2 regions of the Lysinibacillus sp. NPDC094177 genome follow, and region 2 is predicted to be linked to the other one. Evidence: riboswitches for the same ligand, from Rfam matches in the RefSeq annotation. Region 2 holds a riboswitch; the other holds the start of a gene.

Region 1 (16,965 bases), on a different contig from region 2:
GGAATTGTAGTAGTTGTTTTGCCATTTGGACATTTGTTTTATTTGTTAAGTTCGGAAATCCATTCTGATGTGAATGTGACCGTAGCACTTTACTTTGTTGAAGTCCAATTTGATAGTAGCTGCCTCTTACATCAATAACTTCTACGATTAATTCTTCATAAGATCTCATTGCTATTCTCTCCTTACCTAATGTTATAGATTTTCTATTATTCATCGTAAAGCTTCAAGTTAATAAAAGGTCAAGTAAAATATAAAAAGACCAGGCTTATATAAACCTGATCTCTTCATTCTAAGTATTTATTTTTTCCTACTCGATGTCCTTGTCTCATCCTGTACATCTAAAAATTTCGGACGCTTACGATAACTTGCAGAAGATAAGCGAACTAAAGATCCTTTAATGTTCTGCCAATCTAAATCTGCTCCCATGTTTAAGTACGGAATACCTAATACTCTTATATTTGCAGTATAAAGAAGTATGAAAAATACCGAACTAAAGAATCCAAATAACCCAAAAAAGGCAGATGCTAAAATGATGATGATCCTGAGAATACTCATTGCTGTTACAATAGATTGATTGACGAGTGTAAAGGCTGCAATACTTGAAGTAGCTATTACTACAATCATGGACGGGCTCGTAACACCCGATTTAATCGCTGCATCCCCAATAATTAATCCCCCGACAACACTCATGGACCCACTGATAACACTGGGTAGATGGATATTTGCTTCTCGAAATAATTCAAACATAAAAAGCATCATTAATGTTTCAAGAATAGTTGGAAATGGAAGACCTGTCCTTGACTCAACAACTGTTGCCAATAGGATGAATGGCAATTGCTCTTGATGATAGGTAGTAAGTGCAAGCCAAAAACCTGGTAAAAGTACACTTATTAAGATAGCCACTATTCGGAGTAAACGCTCCATGGAGCTCACAATAATTGGATACTCGTTATCCTCACCGGATTTAAAAAGTAACATTGAGTTACTAGGTGTAATAACTACATACGATACACCATCAACTATGATAATAATGCGCCCTCCGCTTAAAGCTTGTACAGCAAAATCAGGACGTCCAGTATAATCATGTCTAGGTAGAATCTTTCCACCCCGCTCAATTCTTTCCATCAATAAATCTCCACTAAATATAATATCCGCATCAATTCTCTGCAGTTGTAATTTTATTTTCTCAAGCATCTTTTGATTTACGACATCTTCTAAATAAAGTACAGCTACGGTTGTTTTGGATCGTTTACCAAGTTCATACGTCTCAACACTTAATGAATTAGTAGGTAATCGCTTGCGTAATAAAGCAATATTGATAAAAACATCCTCAATAAAATCATCTTTCGGACCTTTGACTACCAATTCAAGGGTCGTTTCTTTAGGCTCCCGATTCGGTTTTTTAGCGATATAACTTGAATACAGCAAATTCATATCTTCAAAATACAGTAAAACATGTCCTTTATAGACTCTCGTCATGGCCTCATCTTTACTTGTAATTCTCTGAAGATGGGGAATGTGTAAATTATTTTCTATATGTTGCTCTAATTCATCCGATGTTTCAGTAAATAATGATTGAACTCGTTGTACAATAACGGTCTGTAGTAAACGTTCATCAATCATCGCTTCACATTTTATCAAATGTACTTTATGTTGCTGAAAGAAATACTCCTGAAATACCACATCAGCAGAACGTTGAAATAGTGACTTCAAAGATTTCAAATTTAACTCTTGTTCCATTGAAGAAATATCCCTCATCTCCTACTGAGCCAGCTCCAGATTAGTACATTTATGATAAATACACTTACGGATATTTTCCCCATAGTTTTTAAAAATATTCAAGAATACTTGATGTTTAGAATGCTACCTCTGAATAATTCACCTATGAAATTTCCATACTATATCCAGATAGATTTATCCAATCATCTTCTTTAAATTTGCCATTTCAATAGCAGACATTGCCGCATCATAGCCTTTATTCCCTGACTTAGTCCCAGCTCGCTCAATTGCTTGTTCAATATTTTCAGTAGTAACAATGCCAAAAATAACAGGTACATTTGTAGTTAGTGACACATTTGCAATTCCTTTAGCTGATTCATTACATACATAATCATAATGTGTTGTTGAGCCACGAATCACAGTACCTAATCCAATAATTGCATCATAATTCTTTGTTTCAGCTAACTGTTTCGCGATGAATGGAACTTCAAATGCACCAGGAACCCATGCTACATCAATAGAGTTCTCATCCACACCATGACGCTTTAAACCATCTAATGCACCATCTAATAATTTGCTTGTAATAAATTCGTTGAAACGACCAACTACTACAGCTATTTTTAAATTCGTACCAATTAATTGTGCTTCAAATGTTTTACCCATTTTTCTTTTCTCCTTTTTTATGGCTAATCACCATAATGTGTGGTTGATTTCCGTTCCGACTGGGCGCTTTCCTGGAGGCGTCCAGCCCACACTCCAATCAACTTTATATATGGCATACGTTTTAACGAAAATCATCCACAACTTTTGGTTATAAGCCTTTTTTAGATAGTCATTGTGTTTTTTTCCATTATTTGTTGACGACGATATGTTGCCAATGCTTCAATTGAAATCATTTTTAAATGATGATGCTCTGCATATTTAACAAGGTCATTAAAACGTAGCATTTCGCCATTGTCTCCCATAATCTCACAAATAATGCCCGCAGGAATACTATGACAAAGCTTTGCCAAATCAATTGTAGCTTCTGTATGTCCTCTACGTTCTAATACACCATTTTCCTTTGCTATTAGTGGGAATACATGGCCTGGTCTACGAAAATCCGTAGCTTTTGCCTGTGGCTCTAACATTTTTTGTATAGTCATTGCCCGTTCAAAGGCGCTAATTCCAGTTGTTGTGTCTACATGATCTATACTAACGGTAAATGCCGTTTGATGATTATCTGTATTAATACTAACCATAGGCTTTAATGCTAATTTTTGTGCTAGCTGCTGTGAAATCGGCGTACATATAAGACCTCTTCCATAGGTCGCCATGAAGTTAATCGTTTCTGGGGTCATAAATTCCGCAAGTGCGAGTAAGTCCCCTTCGTTTTCTCGATCCTCATCATCTACTACAATAATCATCTTACCTTGTTTTAAATCCTCTATTGCTTCTTCGATTGAATGTAGCAATATCTCCACCTCCTGTTCGTAAATTTTGGTTAAAAGCCGTTTTGTGCTAAGAAGTCTCTTGTAACAGTCGGTGGTTCCTGTCCATGCTTAAGTTGATGCAAAATGTATTTTCCAACTAAATCGGTTTCTACATTTACGTGATCACCAATCTTCTTCTTACCTAAAATGGTTTCCTTGTAAGTGTGGGGTATCAGGGATACTGTTACACCGTTTTTCTCGACATGAAAGAGTGTTAAACTCGTTCCGTCAATGGTGATGGAGCCCTTTGGTATACAGTAGCTCGTTAACTCCGTTGATAGTTCAATATCAATATAGACTGCATTTGCTAATGGCCGCTTGCGCAATATTTTTCCTACTCCGTCTACATGTCCGGATACAAAATGACCTCCGAAACGTCCATTAGCTGACATAGCGCGCTCTAAATTTACAGGATCTCCAACTGCGAGCTGCTGCAAATTTGTTGCTCTCACTGTTTCAGGCATGACATCCATCGTTAGCTCTTGTTCATTAAAATGTATCACTGTTAAACAAACACCATTGACCGCTATACTGTCCCCGAGCTTTATATCCTCTACCATTTTCTTTGAAAGTACGGTAATTTCCATACTTTCTCTATCGCTTTGCATGGTTTTAATGGTACCAATATCCTCAACAATTCCTGTAAACATTTTTTCACCTACTTTCATTTACTTCATAATTTCTGTTCAAACAAAAAACCCCTTAAATTAAAGGGGTTTGGGAGTTCATTTACATAAGACGTCAACAAATAAACCTCATGGATACACAATTTTTCCATAGGCTGTCATCTCATCGTTCTTCTCCCATCCAGACTGTCACTGTCGGTTTTGGATTTGCACCAAATCAGCTTACGCTCACGGACTTTGAATTCCTTCATCACCGCCGATTGGGAATTTCACCCTACCCCGAAGAACTATTGCTATTCAATTTTTTAGCCAAATAAAACAAAAACTACTTCCCAACTAAACGATGGGAAGTAGTTAACATAAAAGCATACTCAAACAAACCTTTTAAACTCAAGCGAATTTAAAAAGCTCACACTTCTACCCTTCTCCCATCCAGACTATAACTGTCGGTTTTGGATTTGCACCAAATCAGCTTGCGCTCACGGACTTTGAATTTCTTCATCACCGCCGATTGGGAATTTCACCCTACCCTGAAGGATATTTTTATTTAGCTATTTCTTACGATAACACTATTTCATTTTATTATCCAGATAATTCTTAATAAAAATTTTTTCAATATTTTATTTCACATTCGTAAGTTGGTGCTGTTTCAGCTTTTCATTTTCGCTACATAATTGAAGATAAAAACAGTCCCCACCTATGGTCATTAATAAAGACCAAAGGCGGGACTGTTCCAAAGACAATAAAATTATACAGTTAAACTACCGTCAACAGAGACAACAGCACCAGCCATGAAGCTTGCTTTATCTGAAGCTAAGAATAGGACCGCTTCTGCTACTTCTTCTGGTTCACCATGGCGTCCCATACGTACACGTGACATTTCTTCTGGTACGTATCCTGTTTTTTCAAGTGTCTCACCAACACTTTGAAATAATGGTGTAACGATACCACCTGGACACACAGCATTAATACGAATGCCTTTATTTGCATACTCGATCGCAACGCCTTTCGTTAAACCGATTACTGCATGCTTACTTGCGGAATATACAGCGATACTGTGTTCTGGACGAATACCTGCCGATGAAGCAGTATTAATAATCGACCCTTTACCCTGCTTTTCCATTACTGGAATAACATATTTCATGCCAAGAAAAATGCCTTTTACATTGATATCCATAAGACGATCGTATTCTTCCATTTCAACCGATGTAAATGGTGCGAACTTTTGAATAATGCCTGCGTTATTGAAGAATACATCGATACGGCCATATGTGTCTACGGCTTGTTGTACATAATTCTGAACATCTTCTACTTTGGAAACATCCGCTTTAACGAAAATCCCCTCACCACCATTTTGTTGAATTAGTTTAAGAGTCTCTTCTCCAGTTTTCTCGTTAAAATCAACTAACACGACTTTATAGCCATTTTCAGCAAATTTAAGACTAGTTGCTCTACCAATTCCACTACCTGATCCTGTAATAACTGCAATTCGATTTTTATTTGTCATATTAACTTCCTCTTTTCGCTTTTATATTTTATTACGTAATCACAAATATTTTCTCAATCGGTGGTCCTCTTTGCCTTTCCATGCTTATGGCCCTTAGTTCAATTTCATTTTCATGTAATCGTCGTAATTACCGTTAGTTATACTCATGCCAGTTGAGGAAAGCTCCAGCATTTTGTGTGATAGCTTATTAAGAAAATATCGATCATGTGAAATAAAGAAAAGTGTTCCCTCATAATTCAAAAGAGCCTGTTCTAATACTTCTTTACTAAATAAATCAAGGTGATTAGTTGGCTCGTCCATAATAAGCACGTTTGCTTTTTGCATTACGAGTTTCGATAAAGCTACTCGTGCCCTCTCACCTCCACTGAGGGTAGATATCTTTTTAAAGACATCTTCACCAGTAAATAAGAAATTCCCTAAAACTGTACGAACTCTCGCTTCTTCAATGTGTGGGAAAATACTCCAGACCTCATGTAAAATGGTGTTATTTGGGTGTAAGTTCGATTGCTCTTGATCGTAGTAACCTACCGTCACACCGTTACCCCAAGTGATAACACCACTATCTGGACTAATCTCCTTTAACAACGTCTTTATTAGTGTTGATTTTCCAACACCATTCGGACCAATTAATGCAACCTTATCACCACGCTTTAGCTGAAAATTAATATTTTTTAATAGCGGTTGTTGCCCGCATTCTACCTTAAAGGAAACCGATAAATCTCGTACCTTTAACACTTCCTTATGAGAGTTTTTTTCCAATAAAAACCCCATCTGTGTATGTTTTAAATCCTTTAGAGGTTTCTCAATTCGTTCTATTCTCTCAAGCTGTTTTCTTTTGTTTTTTGCACTTTTAGAAGAAGTAGCCATAGTAATATTGCGTTGTATATAGTCCTCCATTTTCGAAATTTTTTGCTGTTGCAGGATATATTTTTTTTCAAGTAAGTGGCGAGTTTTTTCTTTACTTTCTACATATTTGGAGTAATTCCCAACATATTTCCTGACTTCTGTTCGATCTATCTCATAAATACCATTAACAAGTGCATCTAAAAAATATCGATCATGCGAAATGAGAAGAATGGAACCTCGGTATGAGCGTAAATACGCTTCAAGCCAATTTAATGTTGTTAAGTCCAAATGATTCGTCGGTTCATCTAGCATTAGTAAATCTGGCTGTTCCAATAAAATTTTCGCTAATGCAAGTCGAGTTCTTTGTCCACCACTTAGCTGATGAATAGGGGTATTTTTGGACGTACTTTCAAAGCCCATACCATTAAGAATACTGTTAATTTTAGCTTCCATTTCATAGCCACCATGCTGCATAAACCACTCTGATTTTATTGCATATCGATCCATAATTTTTTCAAATTTTTCAGGATTGTCTATGACCGTCGGTTCGCTCATCTCCTTTTCAAGCTCTCGAAGTTCTTTTTCAACCTCAAGAAGGTCAGGTAACGCTTCTAACATTTCTGCCCAAATTGTATTGTCTAGCTTCAACCCACTGTCTTGACGCAAATAACCAATTTTAATACCTTTTCCGATGTAGACCTCTCCATTATCATAAGGAAGGTCTCCCGCAATTATCTTTAGTAATGTTGATTTACCAGCACCATTAACACCAATGAGGCCAATTTTATCTCCTCGCTCAATTTTCATCGTTATATTTGAGAGAACTGGATCTCCCGAATAGCTTTTACTAATTCCATTTAATTGAAGTATCATTTGTTTAATCTCCTTATAGATTTTGACCATCTCTTTTGCAAAGCTAAAAACGCTTAACAGATGAATGGACATATAAGGTTACACATCTCTTTTCACTCCTTTCAAACAAAAAAAAGACGCCGAAAGAACGGCGCCTCAAAAGTGCGAAAAAAACCCTACAAGCAAGGGAAAGATTTCTTATAACTCACAATGGAACATAAAAAAGCGCCGTACAGAACCGGCGCCACAATGCGTAATTATATTTATACAAGTTCATCTAAATTGAATGACTACAATTGTTAAAATAAGAAGGCAAAAGCTTCCGGAATCTGTTTTCGATATGAAATTTGCTTAAAAAAGGGCAGACTTCTCCCTTTGACAGCAAATCTCCAAGAAGCATGTAAGATTTTACCTCTTTTTCCACTAAGCCTTTTGCGAATACAGTTTCCATTACTTTTACCTCCTTTCGAATTTAGTATCTACTAATCTATCACAAAACGTTAAAGAATACAAATCCCTTAATTGCCTAAGTTTCCGTCATTATCCCCCCATTCACATGAAGTACCTGACCAATAACTAAGGATGAGTAATCAGATACTAAGTATATATAGATAGGTAGTGCAAGCTCAAATGGCTGCCCCGCTCGTTTCATTGGCGTCTCTGAGGCAACTGCGATCACACGGATTCCCCTTATAATTGCAATGATAATGACCTAATAAATGAAATAATAGCTTCCTTTTGTAGAGGAATAATTAATCAGTAACGGTGCACCGGCATAGGCTGTCTCATATATGGTTTCATGAATAAACTTACATCAATGAATAACAGTAATTTAAATATGCTATAACTAACTTAGTACACTAAAAGCCAAAGTCATGTTAACCTCGATTATATAATTAAGGAACCTCTATTCAATTAGCAAGTTAAATTATAATGACACTTTTTTAATCTGCTTGACATTAATAAAATCATAGTGGTATTGTGAGTCATTGTTCGTGTTAACTCTAACAATGTACGTAACAAATACGATTAAATTCCCTTCTCACATTGGAGGTATTTTTATTAACACCTTAAAAAGAAAAACTAATAGTAAAGTTATTTTTTATACCTTTATTGTAATTTGCTTTATCGCTTCTGTTTTTTTCGTTTATCACAATGAAGCATTTTATGATCGTCCAATTGCCGAAGTTATAAAAACGGAGTTAAAAGAATCAAACCCTGTAACGGATATGTATGAAAATGATGATCATTTATATACTCAGCTTATTACAGCTATATTAAAAAATGGTGAAGAAAAAGGGAAGCTTATTCATTTTACAAATGAATATTCAGCATCTGGTGCCTTCGACCAGGAGTACCATGTTGGTAATAAATTATTTGTTTCTATTAAAGCAACTACTGACAAAAATGGAGATTTAACCGGGACTATTTTAGACGTTAAACGTGATCAGTTCGTCTTGATAGTAGCGTGGATTTTCATTTTTGCTTTGCTGATTGTTGGTAAAAGACAAGGGTTATTTTCAATCATCAGTTTAGTTGTAAATTCGCTTGTATTATCCTTCGCATTGGATTTATATGTGCATTCCAATATAAATTTGATATTTATCAGTGGGGTATGTGTTCTTTTATTTACGATTATTTCTTTAATTCTCATTAACGGCTTGAATGAGAAAACATATGCTGCAATTGTTGCAACGCTTTTAGGAACATTTATTTCATTATTGATTAGCGCTTTAGTTCTGTGGATTACATCCGAGAATGGGCTTCGATATGAAGAAATGCAATTTTTAACACGACCTTATCGAGTGATCTTTATGGCTGGGTTATTTATTGGGGCACTAGGGGCTGTAATGGATGTCTCCATCACAATGGCTTCTTCTATGTTCGCATTATTTGAGCAAAATCAAGATATTTCTGACCAAGCTTTAAGAACTTCTGGAATGGATATCGGGAAAGACGTTATGGGAACGATTACAAGTATTTTGTTCTTTGTGTATATTTCTGGTTCAATTCCTATGTTAATTTTATATTTGAAAAACTCTTATCCATTAGGGCAAACACTGTCCTTGAACCTTTCGTTAGAATTAGCTCGAGCCCTAGCAGGTGGAATTGGTGTTGTCTTAACGATTCCGATCAGTCTATTTACTTCTATTTTTTTCATTAATCGAAAGAGGGCAAAATAATGAATGTTTTAGTATGGTTAACTGCCATTTTATTCATATTGATGATCGTTATTGGTGGAAAAAAAGGAGTACGATCTTTTCTATCTTTATTTTTTAACTTTGGAGTACTCTTTATAACTATCTTTTTAATGACCAATCCGAAGAATAGTCCGATTTTATTAACGCTCGTTGCCTGTACCGTCATAAGTTGGATTAGCTTATTTTTTATTAATGAATTGAGCAGTAAAACGATGACTGCTTTCATTTCTACGATGATTACGATTGTCATTTTATTACTATTCATTGTTTTTGTAACGGACAAATCAATGATTAGAGGATTTGGAGCAGAATCCACAGAAGAAATTAGCATATTTTCACTTTATATTGGGGTCAATTTTGTGCAAATTGGAGCTTCCGTTATTATTATGAGTACGATTGGTGCAATTTTGGATGTTGCTATTTCCATTGCTACTTCCATGCATGAGATTCTTCACCATAACCCATTAATTAGCAGAAGAAAATTATTCACATCAGGTTTAAGCATTGGAAAGGACATTTTAGGTACAGATACTAATACATTATTTTACGCTTTCTTTGGTGGATATTTAAGCTTGCTCATATGGTTTAAAGATTTATCTTATTCAATTGGCGAAATTATAAATTCTAAAGTATTTGTCACTGAAATTATTATGATATGTTGCGCAGGCATCGGAATCGCACTTATCATTCCTATTACTTCCTCAGTAAATGCATATTATTTAACAAAAAAACGAGAAGAAACAGAAAATGCTTCATAATAATCGTACCTGTCCCCCAGCTCAAACAACGGATGACAGGTACTTTTTTGTCCATTCAATATGATTTATTTAATGAAGTCTTTTATTGCTCTTATTGAATTTCACGTATCATGCTCCAACTTTAGCTAAAAAAAATAATTCCTCATTGTAAAAAAAATGCCCATCTAGAGTTCTTTGTAATACGCTGTTTCATATCCTGTATAATCATGTCATTAATTTAAGAATAGGCAGTAACATTTTCAAGAAAAAAACGTCTTTACAATTAGATTATAAAGGAGAAAATTGAAATGAAATATATCATCTTTGATTTTGATGGAACATTGGCAGATTCTACGGCAGTGTTTGCATCGGCTTGGAATACCATAGCACAAAAATACAAATTTAAAGGAATAGAATTAAAAGAAATTGAATCATTGAAAAAATTATCGATAGCGGAACGAAGTAAATTATTCGACTTTCCTATGTATAAATTGCCTATGATTTTACCACAGTTTTATCGCTTGTACCGTCAGTCATTAAATGATGTTCATCTATATGATGGTATTAAAGAAGTCCTAATGGAAATTGATAAAAGGGGCTATAAAATCCTTATCATTTCCTCCAATTCACAGGAGAACATTTTAGAATTTCTAAAAATGAATGGTATTCATTGTGTATCAAATGTTCTTTGTTCAAACCGTATTTTCGGAAAGGATAAAGTGATAAAGAAATTTTTAAAAGACTCAAGTATTACACCATCAGATGTCTTATACATTGGTGATGAACAAAGAGATATCGTAGCCTGCAAAAAAGCGGGAGTGCCTATTGTTTGGGTCAGCTGGGGATATGACGCTATTGAAGTTGTACAACAAGAGGAACCAGAGTACAAAGTTGCTACACCGCAAGAAATATTAAATATCATATAAATAAAGAGGATAATAGCGATTAAATTGCTATTATCCTTTTTAGTATGCTAGGCTTTTACCTCGCTAATATGCATTAATTTTTCTGCTGTGCTGTTAATTCCTTTATAAGTATCAGTTAATTCCTGCATACTCACAGAAAATTGCTGGGTAAACGCTGTAATTTGATTTGCTGACTCATTGACTTGATCAATAGATTGTTTAATGCGTTCTAATTGTTTTGTAATGCTATTGGCACTTTCATTACTACTTTGAGACATTTTCTGTATTTCAGATGCTACTACTGCAAAGCCCCTTCCATGCTCACCTGAGCGAGCAGCCTCAATGGAAGCATTTAATCCAAGAATTTTAGATTTCATAGCTAAATCTTTTACTAAATTAACAATCGTATTGATTTGTTGAATATCTCCAGTCATTGATTCCGAAAAGTTGGATAGTTCCTCTAAGCGATTTGATACATCTACACTTGCTACTGCTAACTCTTCATTCGTTGCGGTCATTTCTTCAACAGAACTAGAAAGCTCTGTCGCTAATAAACGCATACCATCCATTTTTTCATTCGAAATAATGGCACTTAACACACCAACTACTTTCCCACCATCAAAAATAGGTTGTGCTGAGGCAATATACGCCATTCCAAAATCCTCAGAACCTCGCTCTTCCCTAATAAACTTTTCCAAGCTAAGAGCATTTTCAGTTGTTGTTCCACGATACTTTTCTACAGAATCACCAACTTTAATCTTTAAGTCCACTTGTTTACCTGGCTTATAGGCAATGACTTTCTCAGTATCAGCAACTATAATACAAGCATCTTCTGGATATGTTACTTGGTAAAAATCAATAGAATCTATTGCTGCCTGTAGTTTCGGATGCATTATTCTCCCCCTTGTTCATAACACAATTATACTGAAATACCTCGATTTAACTATAGCATGACACCTAAAAAAAGACACCCCGATCGTTAGATTTTTGGTCTAACTTTTGGGGTGCAGTTCAGTCTTCGGAAAACTACTATGGCTTTTTCAAGATTTCTACATATTTTTCTGCTGTTCTTACTTCAACTGTAAGAGAATTTTTACTATAGTTTGCTTTAATTAAAAATGGTACGTCAGTTGTATTTTGAAATCTAAAATCTAAGCCACCATAGGAAACTGTAGCATCTCTTCCTTTTGGAACATACCCAACATCTAAAGAATGGTGATGACGTTCTACAAATTTTACTGGTATTTGATCGATTGCGTTAAACAAGGTTGAGGACGTTTGACAAACACCTCCCCCAATGCCCATCACAACCTTTTTATTGATGATTTCTGGCGCAGGCTGAAAACCGTTTACTTCATCCCTTGGTCCAACAACTGTATTGAAGGAAAAATAATCTCCACTTCCAACGATAACATTATTGATTGCCTTTGCAGAAAGTTCTATATTTTTATTTCTTCCTACATCATGGGTATTGAAGTAAGTTGTATAGGATGCAACAACTACATTTTCTAAAAAAGGAATATCTTCGAAATAATACCTGCTTTCTGTAATATATAGAGGCATCTCCACTTTACCACCGGTCGCTGATACTTCTAATATTTTCTCTACTAATTCACTTTCTTTTAAAACAATTAAAGGACTACCTTTAATTACTTTTCCTTGATCATCCAGCTTATCGAGTACCATACGCTTATCATAGCCCGCTGTTTTTTCATTCCCTCTCGCTAACTCTTTTACTAATTGCTCGATTTTTTTAGTATACAATTGTACGTCCGTTCCATAGCCCATTTCTTTCGGTGAAATTGTCTGAATGATTGCTTGAGTAGTAGGATCCACAACTTCAACAATAGGGTCTATTTGTTGTTCAAATGTAACTGGCTTTTTCTCTACTTCGTGCTCTAAATCCTTAATTGGCTGTTCTTGTTTTTTCTCATGCACAGATTTCTCCTGACAACCAACTAGTCCTATTGTGCATAAAATACACAATGTGGCCATCCACTTCTTTTTCAACAGTTAACACCTACCTCTATCGTCATACTACAGAGACATCTTATTCGGGTATTGTAGATAGTGTGTTGCATTTGTTGATATTTATTTGTCTAATACATGAAAACACACACAAAGTCGAGTGATTCACTTTGTAGTGTGTTTATTTTATAGCTTTAGTGCACGATACATATATGCTACAAACTTTGTACGTGATACTGGCTCGTCTGGTCTAAGTTTACAGTTATAGCTAAGTGCAATATCGTAATCTGCTAATGTCGTAATATAATCATAGCTCTAATGTGTGGTTGGCAAGTCTGGGAATGTCCTAGTCCCTCCTAGTGTTATACTTCGAATGATTATTGTAATTCAAAAAAAGATAATACTGACAAATGTTAATGATAGGACAATTAACATTCGAAAAATTATAAAAATTTATTGTAAAAATGATAGTATCTATATCATGAATGTAACTACAAGCAACCAAAACAAAACAACCTTTTTGGCAGTTAGTATATACTCGTTTGTTGTTATTAAAAGAACAGCCTAACGATGCTTTAACCGTTCTGATTCAGGTAAAAACCAAAGCACAACAAGATGAGCAAATTGCGACAATTGTGGAAGCGACAGTGCTTGAAGCTTTTTGTCATAATCGTTTAGGTAACACCAATATCGCATTGGATATTTTGCACGAATTCCTCTGCCGTTTTTACCTCGAAAAACTGTCCCTGGCACCCATTCAATTAATTTTAGTGACCTGATACTTTTAAATTTTGATATGATCAAAAAACCGAACACGATTCGATGTCGTGTTCGGCAGATGGATTAATTCTTCTTGTATTCTATTCCATTTCTCATTTCAAATGCATGCGTAGCGGCTGCTTCTTCAATTTCCTTGAATGCCCAATGGCTTGTTTGTACATCTTTAAATGTTGACGTTGCCGTATCTTCAAGCGGACCACGCTGGAATAGACGATTCAACACTTTCACGGCTTGAGCTCTCGTTAACTTGGCATCGGGTTTAAAGGTGCCATCTTTGAATCCTACCATGATCTTAGTGCCGCTAATGCGTTCAATTTCTTTTGCCGCCCAATGTTTATTAATTACATCTTTATAGGCAGTATGCTGCTGATTTGGCTGACAAAATGATTTTGTTTGGTCGTTTGCACATTGTTTTTCAATCCATCTTGCGGTTATTACTGCCATTTGCGCACGAGTAATTGAATCGTTCGGACCGAATTGTATGTCATTATATCCAAGCATAATACCTGCTTGACGTGCAAATTCGATGTCATTCTTGGCCCATGATGTATTCGTATCGTTATAACTCATTGATGCTTCTGGTACAGTTCCAGTGCTTAAATTTCGCGCAAGCATCGCCGCCATTTGGGCTCTAGTCACATCGGCATTTGGACGAAAAGTTCCGTCGGTGAAGCCGTGAATATATGCCGTATGTTTTGCTTCTTGATTCCCAAAGTATTCGTTGGCACCTTCCATATACAAGGTGGTGAAAGTGGAGAACTTATCAACATTAAATTGAATGCCAAGTTGTCCTTTTTTGAATTCAACAATCTTGCCACGAACGACTTCCTTCGTTCCATCGCTATGTTCGATGAAAATCGCTAAATTGTCTTTTTGGTCTTGAGTTAGGTTTGATGGAAGCGGGAAAGTCAAGGTCACCGGTCGACTTTGCATATTTGTTTCAATGGTCATCGGTCGACCTAGCACTTCAATCGTAGCTGTCTTGTCCTTAACAACTTCCTTCACTTTCTCTTCCTGCTTCGCCCTTGTTTCAATAGCAGATTGTTCTTCTTTTTTCTTCACAGGAACGATACGGAAATATAAATCATCTGTGAATGTTGTAAGCGAAGAAGTTGGGATAAAAATGGTTCCATTCACTGTGCTAATCGATAAATTCGTTTCGCCTTGTTTTAGAGCGTTGATTGCTTGTTTCGGTACTTCGATTTTTGTTTCTGACACTTGATCTTTTTCATCTGGAATAATAATTCTTGCTATTTTCGTTTCTTGATTTTCTAATTTAGAAACGGATTCTGCTGCTTTTTCAGCATTGAAGATAACTGAATCCTTCACCGTACCGTCCGTTTCCTTTGTACGAGTGATCGGTGTTCGAACAAGTAACTCATTCGGATTCGTATCATCTACTACATCGATAACAATTTGTTCCGTTGTTGGGCCAGGTGTCGGGTCTGGTGCTGGACCAGGCCCTGGCGTTGGATCGATATTTTTTGTCCACTTTGCATAAATTGTCGAATCGGATGTAATACCTTTTTCAAAATCGAATGGTGTTTCGAATTTGTTGTCTGTATACCAGCCTGCAAAAGTATAACCCGATTTTGTTGGATTAGTTGGCTTTGTCACCTTATTTCCATGTTTTACTTTCTCACTATTGATCGCACTTCCACCATCAACGTCAAAGCTCAATGTGTACTGCTTCGAAGTCCATTTCGCATACAGTGTGGTACTGGCTTTTACTTTGTCTGTTGTGAAATTCCATGCATTCGTTAATCCCGACTCTTTATACCAACCTCCAAACGTGTAGCCTTCTTTCGTTGGGGCATTTGGTGCTTCGATGATTGTATCGTAATTCGTTATTACGTCTGGAACATCTGCGCCACCATTTGAGTCAAAGCTTATCTTGTTTTTGTTCGGTTTCCATTTTGCAAGAATAGTAGTATCTTGCGTGATAGCAGTGTCCGCAAAATTAAATAGTGTGTTATTTACATACCAGCCATCTAATGTATAACCCTCTTTTGTTGGAGCTACTGGTTTTGCTACCTTTTCTCCATGGTTGATCGTTTGGGATTCTACATCACTTCCACCGTCAACATTAAAGGACACTTTATATTTATTTGGTATCCATTTTGCATACAATGTTGTATCCGCGTTAATATTTGAATTAAAGTCGAAAAGGTTCTGAAACTCGCGATCTGTGTACCAACCAGCGAATTTGTAGCCTGCTTTGGTCGGATTAGTTGGCTTCGTCACCTTATTTCCATACTTCACTTTTTCACTATTGATCGTACTTCCGTCATTTACGTCAAAAGTAACATTGTATTCCTTTTCAACCCACTTCGCATAAAGCGTTACATTAGACTTAATGATACGCTCAAAATCATATGCGGTGTTATCTGATGGATCAGCGTACCAGCCAACAAAGGTGTAACCCTCTTTTGTTGGGGGCGTTGGTAATTTTGCTGTTTCGTTGTATTTAACATTTTGTTCCGCTACACTACTGCCACCTTTTGAATCGAAGCTTACTTTGTATTCGTTTGGTGTCCATTTTGCAAAAATAGTGGTATTTTTTATAATCGTTGTGTTTTCATAATCGTACAATGTGTTGAATGTATTTTCTAAATACCAGTTAAAAAATGTATGGTCTTCTTTTGTAGGAGCTACTGGCTTTGATACCTTTTCTCCATGGTTAATCGTTTGGGACGTTACCGCACTTCCTCCATACACTTCAAAGCTCACCGTGTACTGCTTCGGATTCCATTTAGCATACAGTGTTGTAATGTCTTTTACTTTGTCTGTTGTGAAATTCCATGCATTCGTTAACTCTGACTCTTTATACCACCCTTCAAACGTGTAGCCTTCCTTCGTTGGGGCAGTTGGTGCTTCAATGGTTGTGTTGTAATTTGTTGTTACGTCCGGGACATTCGTGCCACCATTTGAGTCAAAGTTGATCTTGCATTTGTTCGCTATCCATTTTGCAAGAATAGTAGTATTTTGCGTTATGGTTGTGTTGGCAAAATCAAATAGTGTGTTATCTACATACCAGCCATCTAAAGCATAACCTGCTTTCGATGGCTCTGCTGGCTTTGATACCTTTTCTCCATGGTTGATCGTTTGATCCGCTACCGCACTTCCTCCGCCTGAATTGAAACTAACGGTATATTGAACCGGAGTCCATTTCGCATATACAGTTGTCTCTTTTGTGATCGCTGTGTTTTCAAAATCAAATGGTGTTTCGAAAGTATTAGTCGTATACCAGCCTGCAAATGTAGAACCTGCTTTGGTTGGATCGGCTGGTTTCGTTGCTTTCTCACCATGGTTAAACGTTTGTCCCGCTACCGTACTTCCTCCACCTGAATCA
Region 2 (16,965 bases):
TTTTCACCACTCCAATGTAATTTTAATTAACACATTTTTTTATAACTGTTTTTAAAATACATCAAAAGAACAAAAAACACAATATCTATGTGAGGTTTTATTACATTCTTTTTTCGGAATATATTAATCTTTTTTTCAGATGAATAGAGTTCCCCTCTCAAGGTCTTTAGACTCAACAAAAAGTGTTTTAGTTAAAATTTTTTGACTTTATTGCCTGAAGCAAGAACTTTTTTTCCATATTTTATATCACAATAGTCTTGTATAACGTCATATTTATTGGTAAATTTATAGCAAAATAGAATTTTTAATATTCATCAAATAAGTAAATATGGCGTATATAATAATAGTCGGAAATTATTATGTGCGAATTCCAAAAATCTTCTGTTAAAGATACATAAGGCGGTGGATGTAAAAAGCATGTCAGTATTAATTATTGGCAACGTAAGTAATGATGTGTTGCGTCTGCAAAAATATTTTCATCGTATCGACATCAAAAATGTTCATTGCTTCACAACAACTGAAGCAGCAATGAATTATTTATCAGATTCTTTGAAAGAAGAGCTAGAATTAATTATTCTCGATGCAAAAATGACACTTAGAAATTGCGAGAACATTTGTCTGCTAATCGACGAACTAAAAAACTGGATCGATGCCCCTATCCTTCTTTCTACTACTTACGAAAAAAACATTACAATTGATAGGGTTTTTGAAGCCGGGATTTTCGATTTTATTTTAAAACCATTTGATTTCACGCAGTTTAAAACTCGGATTCAAGTGGCTCTTAAATATCAAAAGGAAACCAAGCTTCGAAAGCAGAAAGAAAGCACTATTCAAAAAGATTTAATTGTCGCAAAAAAATTCCAAAAAAATGCATTATCTCTTCCATTGAATCTTGAGCATATTCAGATCGATGGGCTTTACGTTACATCTAATACATTAGGAGGTGACATGTACTGCTGGTTTAAGATTAATGAACATTTAACTGCCATTCTTCTTTACGACGCAATGGGACATGGCATTGCCGCATCACTCGTTACAATGTCCATTAGATCTTTGTTAAAAGGAATAATTACGAAATTAATTGATCCAGTTTTAGTAATCCGAGAACTTAACCGCCAAATTTACGAGTTATTTTCTGATGAAGATATGGACCGTTTTTTAATGACAGCTATCTACATACTCATTGATACGAAAAACGGAACTTTACACTATGTTAATGCGGCTCATCCATCTGGTTTTTTATTCGGAAAATATGGAGAGACAGTGTTCCTCCCAGCAAATACACCTATTCTAGGGTTATTCCCAACCATTCGCATCAATAAAAAAACGATACCTTTATCTGGATGGCATCGCATAATACTTTATACGGATGGATTATTGACAATAAATGAGCAACATGTTGTTGATATGGACTTTTTCCATTCCTATGCTTCACAAGATAATAGCTATGCTTTGCAAAAATTTTCCCAAAAATACGATTTATTCGACAATGATTTCAGCGATGATATAACAGTAGTCTCAATAACAATTACATTACAGGGCCGGTGATTGATGATGGTATTCATACTCAATATAAATCCTGATTCACAATCTATAGCTTACATAGATCAAGTTATGGAGAATTTTACAAATGTATATAATCTACCTTTTAAAAGAGAAATACGATTTGTCGTACACGAATTAGTTATAAATGCTATTGAAGCCATGGAAAAAATCGAGCCATACTCTAAAAAAGCAATTCAAGTACACGTATACCACTCTAACGAAGAAATAAAAATAACAGTTATCGATGAAGCGAAAGGTATTGCTGAATATGATTGGGATAAGGTTCTACAATTTGATTTAAACGAATTGGATTATTCAGATCGTGGGCGAGGTTTATTTTTTGTTAAAAATATGGTCGACCATATTTGGTTTGAAAACATTTCTGAAACAAAATTTTTAGTTGGTATTTCAAAAAAGATTCATATATAAAGTAAGCGTAAAATTGGAGGAATTTTCATGAAGGTGTCAATCCGAAAAAAAATGAGTCTGTTAATATTCGGGTGTATTTTGTTACTTACTACACTTTTAGCAGGAATAAACTTTTATGTTGCCAAAAAAAATCTTTTAGAAAGCGCAAATACAAAACTTTTATCAGATATTCAATTGGGCTATGAATATTTAGATGCTAAATTTCCTGGTGAATGGTCCATAAAAAACAATCAATTGTATAAAGGCGACATTAATATGGTCGAAAATTTTGAAGCAGCTGATAAAGTTGGACAGCTAACAAACGGAAACGCGGTCTCAATCTTCCAAAACGATACTCGTATTAGTACAAATATAGTCGAGAATGGAGAACGCGCTTTAAATACAAAGGTTTCTGATGAAGTTGCCAAAGTTGTGTTAGGAGAAAAAAAACGTTTTATCGGATCAGCAAATGTCTTAGGTAGTATGCATCAAGGAGCCTATGACCCAATTTTGAATAGCCAAGGGGATGTTATCGGAGTATGGGCAACCGCAGTTCCAACCGCTCCTTATATAAGCATTGCCACAAAGTCTGCACTGGAAAATGTAGCGATTTCCTTAGGAATCGCCATATTAATAATTGTTGGAATTAGTTGGTTTTTACAGCGACAAATCATCACTCCTATCAATATTTTAAGTACAAACGCCAAAGAGTTAGCAAATTTAAATTTAAATGTAAAGTTATTAAACCCTAAAGGTAAAGATGAGATTGCTGTTTTAGCAAATGCCTTTAGTGATATGAAAAATCGTTTAACAGAGACGATGACAATCGTAGCTGGTAGCGCCAACCAAATAGCTAACTCATCGCACTCATTAGCAGAATCATCACACCAAACAAGTGAAGCTTCTAACCAAATTGCACTTACGATGAATGAAATTGCAGTTGGCACTACGACTCAATCTGATCAGGCTGAACAAATAGTGTCAATGATGCAAAAAACAATTGAAGAAGTATCGAGTAGTTTACAAAAGGCTGAGAACACTTTAAATAATGCTATAGAATCGACCCATATCGCACGCAAAGGTGAAGAGGCAATTAATGAGGCTATCAAGCATTTAAGCGACGTCACGCAAACAGTGTCTTACGCAACAGATTCTATCCAAAAACTCGGTAAACGCTCCGAGGAAATTGGTGGCATTATTACCGTTATTACCGGTATTGCAGAGCAAACAAATCTACTGGCTCTCAATGCAGCCATCGAAGCAGCACGGGCAGGAGAGCAAGGAAAAGGGTTTGCCGTTGTTGCATCAGAGGTACGCCAGCTAGCTGAACAATCAAGTTTAGCATCAGGACAAATTACAAATCTCATTAATGATATTCAGGCTGAAACCTCCGTGACAGTTCGCACGATGGAAAGTAATCTGCTAGCAGTAGAGGAACAAGTAACAATTATCAATAAAGGAGGAACTGCTTTAAAGGAAATTGTTGAAAAAGTCGAAGAAACAGAAAAAGGCGTTGAGCAAATGAAGGCTGCATTTACACATGTAAACAACAACTCCCTAGGTGTTCAACAAGCCATTCAAGATATTTCCCGTATCATTGAAGACTCCGCAGCAGCAACAGAGGAGATTGCCGCAACATCAGAAGAACAATATGCAACCGTTGCAGAAATTACACAAAGTTCAGATGAATTAGCATCAGTCGCTGATAAATTACAAAATGAAGTCAATAAATTCAAGTTTTAATTTCTAAAGGATTTTCTAATACGAAAAAGAAAATGGAGGCGCTATAGTATGAATCAGAAGAAAATTGCGATGGATATTGACACAAAGGCTGATTATATTTTGATTGCGTTTACTGGCGATTTAGAATATGGGATGATTGAAGAGATAAAAAAAGAGCTTCAATCATTAAACTTGGAAACAAAGCTTGGATACATTATCGATACGCAAAAAGTTACAAATATTGATAGTACTGGCTTTGGCATGATCGTCAATTTCGCAAAGAAAGTATCTGTAAAAGAAAAGAAAATCGCCATTATTGTCGTCGATGATTTTATTCGCAACTTGTTCGCTATTTCGCAAGTCGATAAAGTATTCCCTATGACTAAAAGCGAAGAGCAGGCAAGACAGATCATTAAAGAAGGCTGGTTTGGCGAACTATCGCTTAGCGAATATTAATGCTATTGTTGCCCCCATCATTCCATTTTACCATGCGTAATTGTGGCTGTCGCTTTGCTTTCGCACAGATAAATTGCTACACCCAATGAAAAGGAATCACATCAGTGTCCATCTCACCACCTTCAGAGGTGGGAGTGTGCTACTGAACGAAGATAAAAAAAGTAGGTTGCATTCCCGTAAAACGGAACACAACCTACTCTTTTTAATATTGTAAAAGCATGTTTACTAACACAACAATAATCACCAAAGGTACTACTATTAACATCAATAGTCGATATGTTGAATAGAACCCCTGCCCCATATGACTTCCTATTAACAATTCCCTCTTCACAAATTCTTTATCAACTACATGCGCAATAAAGATCGCAATCAATAAGTTGCCCAACGGAAGCATTAAATTAGAAACTAAAAAGTCAGTTGCATCAAAAATTGTTTTTCCAAAGATCGATACGTCCGCTAACGTGCTTGATGAAAGCGCTGCTGGGATTGCGGCAATAAAGACTACTACACCTAGTAGCATTGTCAATGTAGAACGAGACATACGCCCCTTCTCAATAAATGCAGCTACAATAATTTCATATAAACTAAAGGAAGAAGTTAGCGTTGCAAATAAAAATAATAATAAAAACATCGCTAAGAACACTTCACCAAATGGCATTTGACTAAATGCTGTTGGAAGTACCATAAATAATAAGCCCGGTCCAGATGCTGGTTCTAAATTAAAAGCAAATACAACAGGGAAAATTGCTAATCCTGCCAAAAACGATACAAGCACAGTAAGTATAACAACGGAGCCTGCAGAATTCGGTAAGCTTACATCCTTCTTTAAATAAGAGCTATACGTCACTAGACAAGAAAATCCAACCGCTAAGCCAAAGAAGGACTGCCCTAACGCTTCTAATATAGATTTCCCAGTTATATTGGAAAAGTCAGGCCACAAGAAGAATTTAACTCCCTCCATTGCCCCATCTAATGTTAAGGCTCGCACAACAAGCACAATAAACATAATGAATAATAAAGGCATCATCCACTTACTTGCCTTCTCTATACCATTTTGCACACCAAGTGAAATGACTAGTACATTTACTAGCGTAAATAACCCCAAACCTAGTAATGTAATCCAGGGTGTTCCTACAATCTTTCCAAATAGTTCACTAGGGTCATTGCCAGGATCAATAACAGCCCCAGTCACGCCAAGGCCACTATATATAAAAATCCAACCTCCTACAACACTGTAAAAAGTTAATAATAAAAAACAACCGAGCACGCCCATACGTCCAACCCAAGCCCAGCCTGTTTTCGTAGGCGCAATTTTTTTATAGGCAGTCACAGCCTCAGACTGTGTACCGCGACCTAAAACATATTCTGATAATAGCATCGGTAAACCAATCAACAATGTAAATAGGACAAAAATAAGGAAAAACGCTCCCCCACCACTTTGTCCTGTAACATACGGGAGCTTCCAAATTGCCCCTAGCCCGATCGCAGCTCCTGCCGACGCTAAAATAAAGCCTAGTTTACTAGACCACTGACTCTTTTTTTCGCTCATCTCTTCAAACTCCTCTAACATACTAAACTCTTCCTTATTCTACATTAAAATACTAAGCTCGACTAGATTAATTCTATCGATCACTTTGATTATCCAATTCGGCATTTCTTTCCGTCGCTCTGGCTTTTCTATCCTTCGCTTTGACTTTTCTATCAGTCGCTTTGTCAGTTCTTTCCTTCACTTTGACTCAAATCCTATCCTATCCTATCCTATCCTATCCTATCCTATCCTATCCTTTACTAGTTCTGCTCGTCTAACCTATCCGTTTCATATAAAAAAACCTCGAGCACTTAACAGCTCGAGGTTTCATTTCAATTATTTTGTAAATACATAGAACGCTGATTATTAATCCATTTACGCATTGTTGTGAATAGTAACGCCATGATGATAGTAATTAAAATACCTTTCACAATGTTAAATGGCAAGATACCAGCTATGATCATTTTATATAGTGAATCACCTACAACAGGCTCCATACCTAAAAAGTAAGTGTACATAGGTAAAAATATTGCATAGTTAAGAATGCTCATTCCTACTGCCATTATGATTGTTCCAGCAGCTAATCCTCCGATAAGACCTTTAACTGTTTTGAAGCGATTAAAAACAAAGCTTACTGGTAGAATAAATAAAATACCTGTTACAAAGTTCGCAATATGTCCTACCGGTACTCCTGTTGGCGTACCTGAGAAAATCCAGTCTAACACATTTTTAAATAATTCTACTAAAATACCGGCTACAGGCCCCATTGTGATTGCTGCAAGTAGTGCTGGCATATCACTGAAGTCTACTTCCAAAAACGCTGGGAATGGCGGAATAGGGAAATTAAAAAGCATTAATAAAAACGAAATACTGCTCAGCATGCCAATCGTAATAAACGATTGAAGTTTAACATTTTTCTTCATAGTAAACTCTCTCCTCTTTGCTGATTCAATCTCGCAAGAAGAAAGGTTACGACCTAATCAAGTATTATCATGAAAAAACCCCTATGCAAAAAAGCATAAGGGAGAATAGGCATGATTAAAAAACGCCATTAATTAACTATTTTTGAGCATATGCTGTGTGAATCCACATCAAAAAAACGCTCGTACATAGCTAAATTCATAACAATGAATGACGATCGTACCTCCATCTTCTCCCATCCAGACTTTAACTGTCGGCCTTGGAATTGCACCAAGTCAGCCATGCAAAAAATAATTTGCACAGGTCGCGGGCTAAAGAGTATTTAGTAAATCATTCGAGCTAATGTGTCTAAAATGAAATATTAGCGATTTACAACTCTATTACCGCCGGTCGGGATTTTCACCCTGCCCCGAAGATGAATCAATATTTTTTTGTTTCATAGCCTTACTATAAAGAATTATTAGGGAAAAGTAAATAGCTTTGCTTAAAAAATCCCGATTAAACTTGTATGTTTTACAGATTCTCGCTAATAGCCTTTTCTCCATCCCCACTGATTACTCTACCCGTCAATAAACTGACAAGAGCATTCACGCACATACAGCGGCGAGAATGCTCAAAAAATTTACTTATTAATTTCTGTTCATCCATTTGTTGAAGATTAGCGTCATGCTATTTATGGCATATATCGTTTATTGGCTCCCACAGGCTTTGGCAAGAAATTTTTAAAATCAAATCCCTCCCAGCTCTCCTGTACAACATTGTCTAGCCGTATTTGTTTATCAAAGCTTGCAGCAGTAAGCATCATAGCTTCAATCATTTGAGTTGCTCGAACAGCATCCATTGTCGTTAAATCAAGTGGCTCATCAAATGTAACAATAACGCCTTCTGCTACCTCTTTCACAGTGTATGTTATATTTTCCGGTACGACTGAAACGTATATATCATCATTTTTATTTCGCATAACGGTAAGAGCTTCTGTTACAGTGGAAAAAGTTTTGCGGGAATCGGGTGATAAATATTCAGACCCATTATCATCTTTATATAAATAATAATTAAAATGATTTGAGTTTGTTAATTCCATAATCTTACTAGGCTCTTCTTGCTTGGAAAACTCGTATGCTGTACCATCTGGATTTTCAAACTCAATATCTTTATACTCTGAGTCTGAGAATGTATCTTGTAAAGTTCCTAAATATTCGCCAGTATCTTTAGAAGCGACATCATAGTCATTTTTCTTTGGCAATACATGAACTAGTTTATCGCCCTTCTCCTTCAATTCGCCTTTATACGGATGATAGTTAGTAAAACCATTAGCTTTCTCATCAATTTGCGGCGCATACTTTTCATACATTTGTAATGTCGTAGGCTTTTTCTTCCCAAAATCAGTAGCAACTCGTTCATTTGGAATGATATATGTCATCGGTACACTTTCCTTATCACGATTTGCCAAACCAATATGGAACACCACTGCATCTGTTAAATCTTCCTCATAAACGGATGATCGTAGAGACATGATCCGTTTATGTTCTGCTACTATATTGGACTCCATAAGATTATCATGGTTGATAGAGCTTTTTGCTGCACGATTATCCTGTATTGTTGAATATTGAGAAGTTTCAGGAGCATTAGCCTGATCCATCTTCACATCATTGTTTTTCATGAACATGGTGCCTGTAAGCACTGTTAAAGCGAAAACAGCTGCAACACTCATAAAGATTGGCCATTTACGAACTTTCTTCTTTAGTATCGCTGTCTCGGTACTTTTTTGTTGCTCATGCGATGTTATTTCATCATCTAATGGTTGTTGTATAGCTTCTTGAAGATGGACATTATCCTGCAAGCGAGCATCTGCCAATAATCGATTTAATATTTCCTCTTTCGAACGGCGGTCAGAAAGCTTAGGGGCATTATTCAATACATGTTCAAATTGGTCATCATCAAATTGATTATGTGTCACTGCCGTTTCGCCTCCTGTTCTCTAACCTGTTGTAGCTGTTGCCTTAAAAATTTAATGGCACGATGCTGAGTGGTTTTTACCTTCGCTTCTGTCCAATCTAGTATTTGCGCTGTTTCTGCAATCGATAAATCTTGAAAGTATCGCATAATAATGACCATTTTTTGGTCACCTGTACAGTGTTCAAGTGCTGATTGTACTTGCATAAATTCATCACTGGCCTGCAACATGTCTTCCGGTGATGGTGTGGTTGAATGTAGCTGTTCCGTTTCCCAATCAAAAAAATCAAGTGAATGTTTTTGACGTACAGCCTGCTTTCTAAAATGATCAATAGCGACATTTTTAGCAATAGCAAAAAGCCATGTCTTTTCGCTACTATTTCCTGCGAACTGATCATATGAGCGTAATACGCGAACATAAACCTCGTGCGCTAAATCCTCAGCAAGTGTACGGTTTTTTACTAAATAAATAAGAAACTGGAACACGTCTTGATGATATGCATCGTATAACCGATGGAACACGGAGTCATTCAAAGCACTCCACCCCCGTTCTATTATATTTGTCGTCTAAATGTTCTCAGAAGTTACAGCCAATTAATACCATTTCAATAGTGATGATATTAATCGAATGGTAAATAAAACGTGAAGGTAGTCCCCTCTTTCAGTACACTATCTACCATAATATTTCCTGAATGTGCCTTGACAATATTTCTAGCAATAGCTAACCCTAGTCCAGTTCCGCCTTTAGAACGAGTACGTGCCTTATCTGCTTTATAGAAACGTTCAAAGACATATGGTAAGTCCTCTTGTGGAATACCATGCCCTGTATCTTGGACAGATATTTTGGCAAAGGTTGGCTCCTGCTCAACCTTCACTGTTACAGATCCTTCATCAGTATGACGGAGAGCATTATCAACTAAATTCGTTAATACTTGTTCAATCCGATCCTCATCTATACTAATCGTAGCTTCGGCATTAAATTCACTGTCAAATATCAGACGAACATGCTTCTCTTTTGCAACCTGTGCAAATTTTTGAGTAATACGTTCAAATGTTGAATTGATTGGGAGTTCATCCTTGTAAAGCGTCATATGCCCCGATTCCATACGCGCAAGGTCTAATAAATCTGTTACGAGGCGTCCCATACGCTTCGATTCATCATAAATAATTTTTGTAATCTCATTACGTTCTTCTTGATCCTGAATAAAATCATCATCCATTAGGGCCTCTGAATAACCTTGGAGCATCGAAATCGGCGTTCGTAGCTCATGAGACACATTGGCAATAAAGTCTGAGCGTAGTTTTTCTAGGCGATGCTGCTCAGTCATATCACGAATAACTGCAACCGCTCCACGTATCGATTCTTCACTATAAAGAGGGCTAATCGTAAACGTATAGTAACTTCCATCCATCTCAATTTCTTCTTCAAGCTTATCCTCAAACATCAGTACATGATCGAGCATATGATAAAGCTCTGGCGGAATTGGCTTCGCACTTTGTGAACCTTTATTGACAAACCATTTTTGCATTAAACGGTCCGCGGGCGGATTACTTAATAATATTGTACGATCACGATTAAACGTAATAACTGCGTCTGTCATGGATGTTAAAATATTTGAAAGCTGTTCATTTTCTTGATTGATCACTTCTAGATTGTGTTTCAATTGACGTCCCATTTGATTAAAAGCAACAGCAAGCTGGCCGATTTCATCATTTTGCGTAGTCGGCATCTTCGCTTCAAAATTCCCTTTAGAAATTTCAAATGCCAACTCACGCATTTTACGTAATGGTGACGTAATACGCGATGAAAGGAAAAACGCAAAAAATGTCGTTAGTACAAAGGCAATGAACGCAGATAAAAAGACAACTTTCGTCGTCTCTTTTGATGTTTTATGCAGTGCATCTGGACTTTGATAAATAAAAACAGCCCCGTGCACTGTATTTTCCACATTTAGCGGGAAACCTAGCACAACATACGATTCCATTTTTTCTTCGTCTGTAGAAGACGGCATCAGCATTTCCTTAATAATCGGTTTATCTGATTGAAAAACTTCTTGGAACGATTTATTAGCTAAAATCATATTCTGGATTTCTTTTTTATTTACACCTTCCTGCAAAGCAAAAGAAACTCTGTCATGGTTAATAGCAATTAGCGCATTCGTACTTTCGGGTAAAATATCTTTTAATAATTCCGACGTCGACTCTGCTGTTTTTTTATCATCTACTATACTTGCAACGGTTGCTGCTGTTTGACGCAAAGAGCTTTCTGCTTGCTGCATATGGTAATTCTGAAGAAACTCAAGCATTAAAACCGTGAAAACAAATAATACAAATGAAACGAGAAGCAATATGGTTACCCATAGCTTCCCGACAACACTATTCCATATTCTATTCATTGACAACCTCAAATTTGTAGCCAACGCCCCATACAGTAACGATCATCTTCGCTGCGTTTTCAGAGACACGGTTGAGCTTTTCACGTAAACGTTTTACATGTGTGTCAACTGTACGTAAATCGCCAAAGAAATCATAATGCCAAACTTCTTTTAGTAATTGTTCACGGTCAAATACTTTGTCTGGTGATTTCGCTAGGAAATAAAGCAATTCATACTCTTTAGGCGTTAAATTTACTTCGATCCCCTCTGCTGTTACACGGTGAGCATCATGATCGATCATTAAATGTTGAAATACAACTAAATCTTTTGAAGAAGAAGCATTTGTCGAAGGCGAGAAGGCTTGAGAACGACGTAATATAGCCTTCACACGTAACACAACCTCACGAGGACTAAATGGTTTTACAATATAATCATCTGCTCCAAGCTCAAAGCCTTGTACACGATTCGCTTCCTCGCCTTTTGCAGTTAATAAAATAATCGGTGTTGCTGCTCGTTCACGGATTTCCGCACATACTTCAAGTCCATCTTTTTCAGGCATCATAATGTCTAGTAAAATACAGTGATACTCTTTTTCTAAAGATTTTTCGATCGCTTGTTCACCATTTTCTGCTTCGTCAACAAGGTACCCTTCTCGCTCTAAATACATTTTCAATAAGCGTCGAATACGATCCTCGTCATCTACTACTAATACTGAAATATTTTCTGACACTTTAACGATCCCTCTCTTCTAATCTTTCTCTACCCTCTATTGTACATGGTACAGTACATATTGAAAAGAAAAGAAAGCCTTCTTGCCACAGCAAGAAGGCCTTTCTTTCTAATACTAGCGACGTAAAAATCTCATATGTGCTATAAATCTCAGCAGGTGTTTGGACATCCGCTGAAAAGTAACTTAAATTCGCATTCAGCTCACCACCAATAAAGGTGGGAGACTTCTGTACCTGTCGCTACGCTTTCGATACAGAAAATAATTGTAGCTGACACTTTGCTTTCGCTACATAAACAATTGCTGAAAGAAGTTAATCAGTTTTTATCAAATCAGTTTAAGCTGAAGCGTATGAGTGTAAACCTGCAAGGATCAAGTTAACAGCAATTAAGTTAAATAATATAATTCCGAAACCAATTAATGCTAACCATGCAGATTTTTCACCTTCCCAGCCTTTTGATAAACGTAAGTGTAGGAATGCTGCATAGAATAACCATGTAATAAGTGCCCACACTTCCTTCGGATCCCATCCCCAGAAACGACTCCACGCAAGTTGTGCCCAAATCATTGCAAAGATTAAAGCCCCTAACGTAAATACTGGGAAGCCAATTATCACTGAACGATAACCAATTTCATCCACTAATTGTAAATTCACTCGTTTGACAAAAGGTTGGAAAATCTCACTAATTCGACGTCGTGCAATTAATCGAATTAATAAGTACAAAACAGATCCTACTAATAATGACCACACAACTGTTGTTAATTTCTTCGCATTAATGAGTGCAGGCATTTCTACTAACGGAGACATGCCATGTTCTTCCACTGCCTTATATTCATTCATGCCAAATAGCGGAGGCATTTGGTAGGTAATTTGACGTTCATTACCCTCTTTATCAGCATAAGTATATGTTGAATCGTAATCCATCATTTTAAAAACTGATGTAGCAACCACGAAACCAACGACTACCACAAGGAAGAACATTACCGCTTCTAACCAGAAACGTTGTTTAGAAGGCTTCTTTAAATCAACTACTTTTAATAAATAAATTAGTCCTGCTACTGCACTAATTGCTAAAATTGATTGACCTAAAGCAGCTGTAATAACGTGAATTGTTAACCAGTAACTTTGTAAAGACGGCACTAAAGGACTAACCTCGGTCGGGAACATCGCCGCATAAGCAATTATTAATATCGCCACAGGTAATGCTATTAAGCCTAGAGCAGTCACGCGATAAATAAAATAAATTAAAACGAATGCCCCAACAACGAACATACCGAACGCAGTCGTAAATTCAAACATATTACTAACTGGTGCATGGCCTGAATAAATCCAACGAGTAATAAAATAACCAAGCTGCGCAAGTAGACCGATAATTGTTACAACAATTGCAGCCTTGCCCCATTTTTCGGTATTTTTACCTGTTGCATTCGATTGCTTTATCGAACCACCAAATAATAAAGTTGCAACTAGGTAGGCAATGAATGCTACAAATAATAGGTTTCCACTTATGTCAATCAAACTCATAAGGTGTTGTCACCTTCCTTTTCTTTAGTGCCTCGCTTAGTGGATTTCTTGTCATCTTCAGGCTTATCTACCTGATCTATATATGGTGGTAGACCAGCAAAAGTAGTGACTGTATCTAAATCCTTTTTCATACTAAACATATTTTTATTCACATGGGCAGCCATCAACACTTGACCATCCGGCTCCACCTGTAACCATAAACGTCGGTGGTTCCAATACGAGCCAATTACTACACCAATCATGAAAATAATACCGCCTACAAATAAAATTGGTATCGTACTGTCCTTACGAATTGTAAAGTTTGATGAATTACGCATCTCTGCTCCTGCGAATTTCATTCTATATTTGTTTTCACCAAGTGGTTCAAGTGGCGGCTTCCTAATTTCTACAAAGCTTACTTCACCTTTTGGAGTTTCTGGTGTTGTCATTTTAAATAAAAATGCTGGATTATTTGGTATTGATGATTTTGTCTGTGGTTCACCATTATCAAAGCCAGCAAAATCTGGTGTATAAACAAGAATCTGTACTGAGGAACCATTTCCTAAATCATATTCTTTTTTAGGATTCGTTAAATCAATTTGAATTTGACCAAGTGAATCTTCTTCATTTGCTTTATTCACTAAATTAAAATTCATCTGTCTCAATTCGTTAAGACGATAATTCATTTGATACAGCGCAAAACCGTTTTCTTTTAACGGATGATTAACACGAATAGAGTAATCTCTTAATTTTTCAAGATTGTCTAAATCTCCAGGAAGGGCTCCCTCAGGTTGTTTGTATAATGTGACGTCTGTTTGATAATTTTTCGCCATAGCATTTACACCTTGGTTCATTTGCTCGTTCTGGGGCTTATTACCATGGGTTTCCAAAATAAATTTATTATTTTTAATAAAATAGCCGTCCATACCTGGTATAGCTCGTGTCTCACCTTCACGTATCCAAATCGTCTCATCCACATAAAAACCAGGTAATAAGCGCAACATAACACCTGCTAAAAAGATAATGAGACCGACATGATTTATGTATGGGCCGTACCGAGCAAAACGACCGCGCTCTGCTAGAAGTGCACTTCCATCACGACGAACATGATATTTTAATTCAGTCATTTTTTGCTCAACTTTATCTAGCGTTTCATCAGGGTTTGACACTTGTCCTTCCGCAACGATACGTTGACGCTTCATAAAACTTTCATGACGTTTAACTCGTTGATTTTTTAGAGACTTATGCAATGGTAAACCACGGTCTAAACTCGCAACAATAATAGATATCGCAAGCATACCCACTAAAATTTGGAACCACCAAGTGTTATACAAATGAGAAAGTCCTAAATTATTATAGAGTTTGCCCAACACACCATACACTTTCTCATAATACTCTGCTTTACTAGGTTCCGGGGCATTAACATAAATCGCTTGCGGTAGTATTGTTCCAATTGACGCTGCGACCAACGTAATAATAATGAGGGCAATCCCCACTTTTACATTCGAGAAGAAATTCCAAATTTTATCGATGACTGTTTTATTATACGTTTTTGAACGAATCGCCGTTCCGTCGTAGCGCATATCAACAACTTTTGTTTGTTTACCTTCCTCTGTTAAAGGACGACCACATTTCTCACAAAGCTTCGTGCCGTATGGGTTACTATGACCACAAGCACAAATGATGTTTTCCATAGTCATTTTCTCCTTATTTTGGCTTCACTAATTCCATATACGATGCAATATTTTCCTCCGTCATTTCACCAGTAGTAATCTTGACTACTTTACCATCTGGATCAATAAGGACAGTTGCTGGTAAATTACCTACATTGTAGGCAGTCATAACACTTTTCGTTTTGTCAATAACTACAGGGAACGTTAATTCGTGTCTATCGACAAAATTCTGTACTTCAAAATCTGTTTGTGCAATATTGACCGCCAATGTTTGTACACCCTGATCTTTATAAACTTTATACTGACGGTCCATTGCAGGCATTTCCTTCTCACAAGGCTTACAAAAAGTACCCCAGAAGTTCAAAAACACTCCCTGTCCTTTATAATCAGACAGCTTATGTTTCTCACCGTTTAAATCTACTAACGTGAAGTCTGGTGCTTTAGAGCCAACTGCTATTAACTCTACTTTATCCTTTGTCGCTGTTCCGTATACCGTGTAACCAATTGCTAATACTAAAACTGCCAAAATTACGGTACGAATGACGAGACGTTTTTTCTTTTTCTCCAAGTTAATAACCCCCTATCAATGATGGCTTTGAGTAACTCCAATTGACGCTAAGCTTTCATACAAACACTCATATGTATAGTTTTTCACCGTATAATTTACAACATTTATGTTTGTCAAATTTTATATTTGTCATTCACTTATGCGTCAAACACCGCCTGATAAATGATGGAACCGATTTCATCAGAATAAACTAATCTAGGTATACCATTCCCACCTATTATAGCAAAATGAAACACAAACGCTTAGCTAATAATTATGAATGATTTATGAACGATTACACTAATAAGAAAGTGAATACATTACTATTACACATAGAAGTATTTCACTTTCTTTTAAAAAAATGCTTATTTATCCGATTTTTCCTGTCTCCGCTAACACGCGCAATTGCTTCACTTCATGCTTTGATAATTCACGATATTCCCCCGGCGCTAGTCCAAATAAATCTAAAAAGGCAAAGCGTTCACGTTTTAGTTTAACAACAGGAGTACCGATTGCATCGAACATGCGACGCACTTGACGATTTCGCCCTTCGTGAATAGTAATTTCACAGATTGCCTTACCTGCTTTTTCATCAAATGAAGTCATACTAACTTTTGCTGGAGCTGTTTTGCCATCTTCAAGCTTAATTCCTCGTTGAAGCTGTTTTAAACCTTCAATCGTTGGAACACCCTTAACACGAGCAATGTATGTTTTGTCGATTTTAAACTTCGGATGTGTCAGCATATAAGAGAATTCACCATCATTTGTTAATAGCAATAAGCCCGATGTATCATAATCGAGACGGCCAACTGGGAAAATTCGTTGCGGAATATGCTTAAACAAATCTGTGACAGTTTTACGTCCTTTGTCGTCTGTTACAGCCGATATCGTACCACGTGGTTTATATAGTAAATAATAAACTTTATCCTCTTTCTCCAGCTTCACGCCTTCTACTTCTATCGTATCTGAGTTGGAAACCTTTGTCCCTAACTCACGCACTACGACTCCGTTCACTTTTACTTTACCTTCTACAATCAATTGTTCCGCCTTACGCCTAGACGCCACACCAGCATAGGCAATGACCTTTTGTAATCTTTCCATTCTTTCACCTCTAGTTTTCATTCACCTTGGTTTAGAAACCAAACTTTAAACCTCATTCGCACTTTATGAATAAGGTTATTTTTCCCGCTAATCTGTGAAAATTATGTCATACTTTTATACATTATTAAAGAAAAACTAATTATGCATAAGTAATTAAATTATTTGAAATAGTTTTTATCAACTAGTTTCTGGATAATTTGCACTTGAATTTTAAGAATCACCACCATTACATGGGATTGATTTCCATTCCGACTAGAGGTGTCCGATGAGCCGCTTGAGCCAGCATTTGTTTTTTGCGCGAAAGCGCAGCGGCAGCAGCAGATGTTTTTTGTGCGAAAGCGCAGCGGCAGCAGCAGATGTTTTTTGTGCGAAAGCGCAGCGGCAGCAACAGATGTTTTTTGCGCGAAAGCGTAGTGTTAACGTAGCAGAGCATGGCGGTCTTAGTATAATTCCTATATTTCAGTAGTTGTTTGGACATCTACTGTATGGAACCGCATCTGCATTC

What was found. A riboswitch is a leader RNA that binds a small molecule or an ion and turns the genes downstream of it on or off. The one in region 2 is predicted to bind FMN.
Region 1: another riboswitch for FMN. It lies ahead of ribE (riboflavin synthase); the one in region 2 lies ahead of ACQKNC_RS13145 (ECF transporter S component).

The regions. Positions count from the first base shown of each region.
Region 1 covers NZ_JBNNTW010000004.1:248,003-264,967, forward strand. Annotated here, with positions in the region: gene ACQKNC_RS09265 (C45 family autoproteolytic acyltransferase/hydolase) at 1-169, opposite strand, end outside; gene ACQKNC_RS09270 (spore germination protein) at 298-1,740, opposite strand; gene ribH (6,7-dimethyl-8-ribityllumazine synthase) at 1,915-2,382, opposite strand; partial or broken gene ribB (3,4-dihydroxy-2-butanone-4-phosphate synthase) at 2,580-3,173, opposite strand; gene ribE (riboflavin synthase) at 3,203-3,841, opposite strand; FMN riboswitch at 3,983-4,108, opposite strand; FMN riboswitch at 4,234-4,359, opposite strand; gene ACQKNC_RS09290 (SDR family NAD(P)-dependent oxidoreductase) at 4,566-5,324, opposite strand; gene ACQKNC_RS09295 (ABC-F family ATP-binding cassette domain-containing protein) at 5,418-7,043, opposite strand; gene ACQKNC_RS09300 (hypothetical protein) at 7,300-7,473, opposite strand; partial or broken gene ACQKNC_RS09305 (NAD(P)-dependent oxidoreductase) at 7,549-7,827, opposite strand; gene ACQKNC_RS09310 (YibE/F family protein) at 8,084-9,205, shown strand; gene ACQKNC_RS09315 (YibE/F family protein) at 9,205-9,981, shown strand; gene ACQKNC_RS09320 (HAD hydrolase-like protein) at 10,269-10,886, shown strand; gene ACQKNC_RS09325 (methyl-accepting chemotaxis protein) at 10,934-11,758, opposite strand; gene ACQKNC_RS09330 (VanW family protein) at 11,895-12,875, opposite strand; gene ACQKNC_RS09335 (hypothetical protein) at 13,376-13,612, shown strand; gene ACQKNC_RS09340 (InlB B-repeat-containing protein) at 13,677-16,965, opposite strand, start outside.
Region 2 covers NZ_JBNNTW010000007.1:37,621-54,585, reverse strand. Annotated here, with positions in the region: gene ACQKNC_RS13170 (SpoIIE family protein phosphatase) at 418-1,548, shown strand; gene ACQKNC_RS13165 (ATP-binding protein) at 1,552-1,974, shown strand; gene ACQKNC_RS13160 (methyl-accepting chemotaxis protein) at 2,002-3,696, shown strand; gene ACQKNC_RS13155 (STAS domain-containing protein) at 3,745-4,131, shown strand; gene ACQKNC_RS13150 (sodium-dependent transporter) at 4,334-5,680, opposite strand; gene ACQKNC_RS13145 (ECF transporter S component) at 5,992-6,582, opposite strand; FMN riboswitch at 6,804-7,001, opposite strand; gene ACQKNC_RS13140 (RNA polymerase subunit sigma) at 7,254-8,537, opposite strand; gene sigX (RNA polymerase sigma factor SigX) at 8,534-9,067, opposite strand; gene ACQKNC_RS13130 (ATP-binding protein) at 9,154-10,929, opposite strand; gene ACQKNC_RS13125 (response regulator transcription factor) at 10,922-11,638, opposite strand; gene ccsB (c-type cytochrome biogenesis protein CcsB) at 11,973-13,160, opposite strand; gene resB (cytochrome c biogenesis protein ResB) at 13,157-14,833, opposite strand; gene resA (thiol-disulfide oxidoreductase ResA) at 14,847-15,380, opposite strand; gene ACQKNC_RS13105 (pseudouridine synthase) at 15,729-16,460, opposite strand.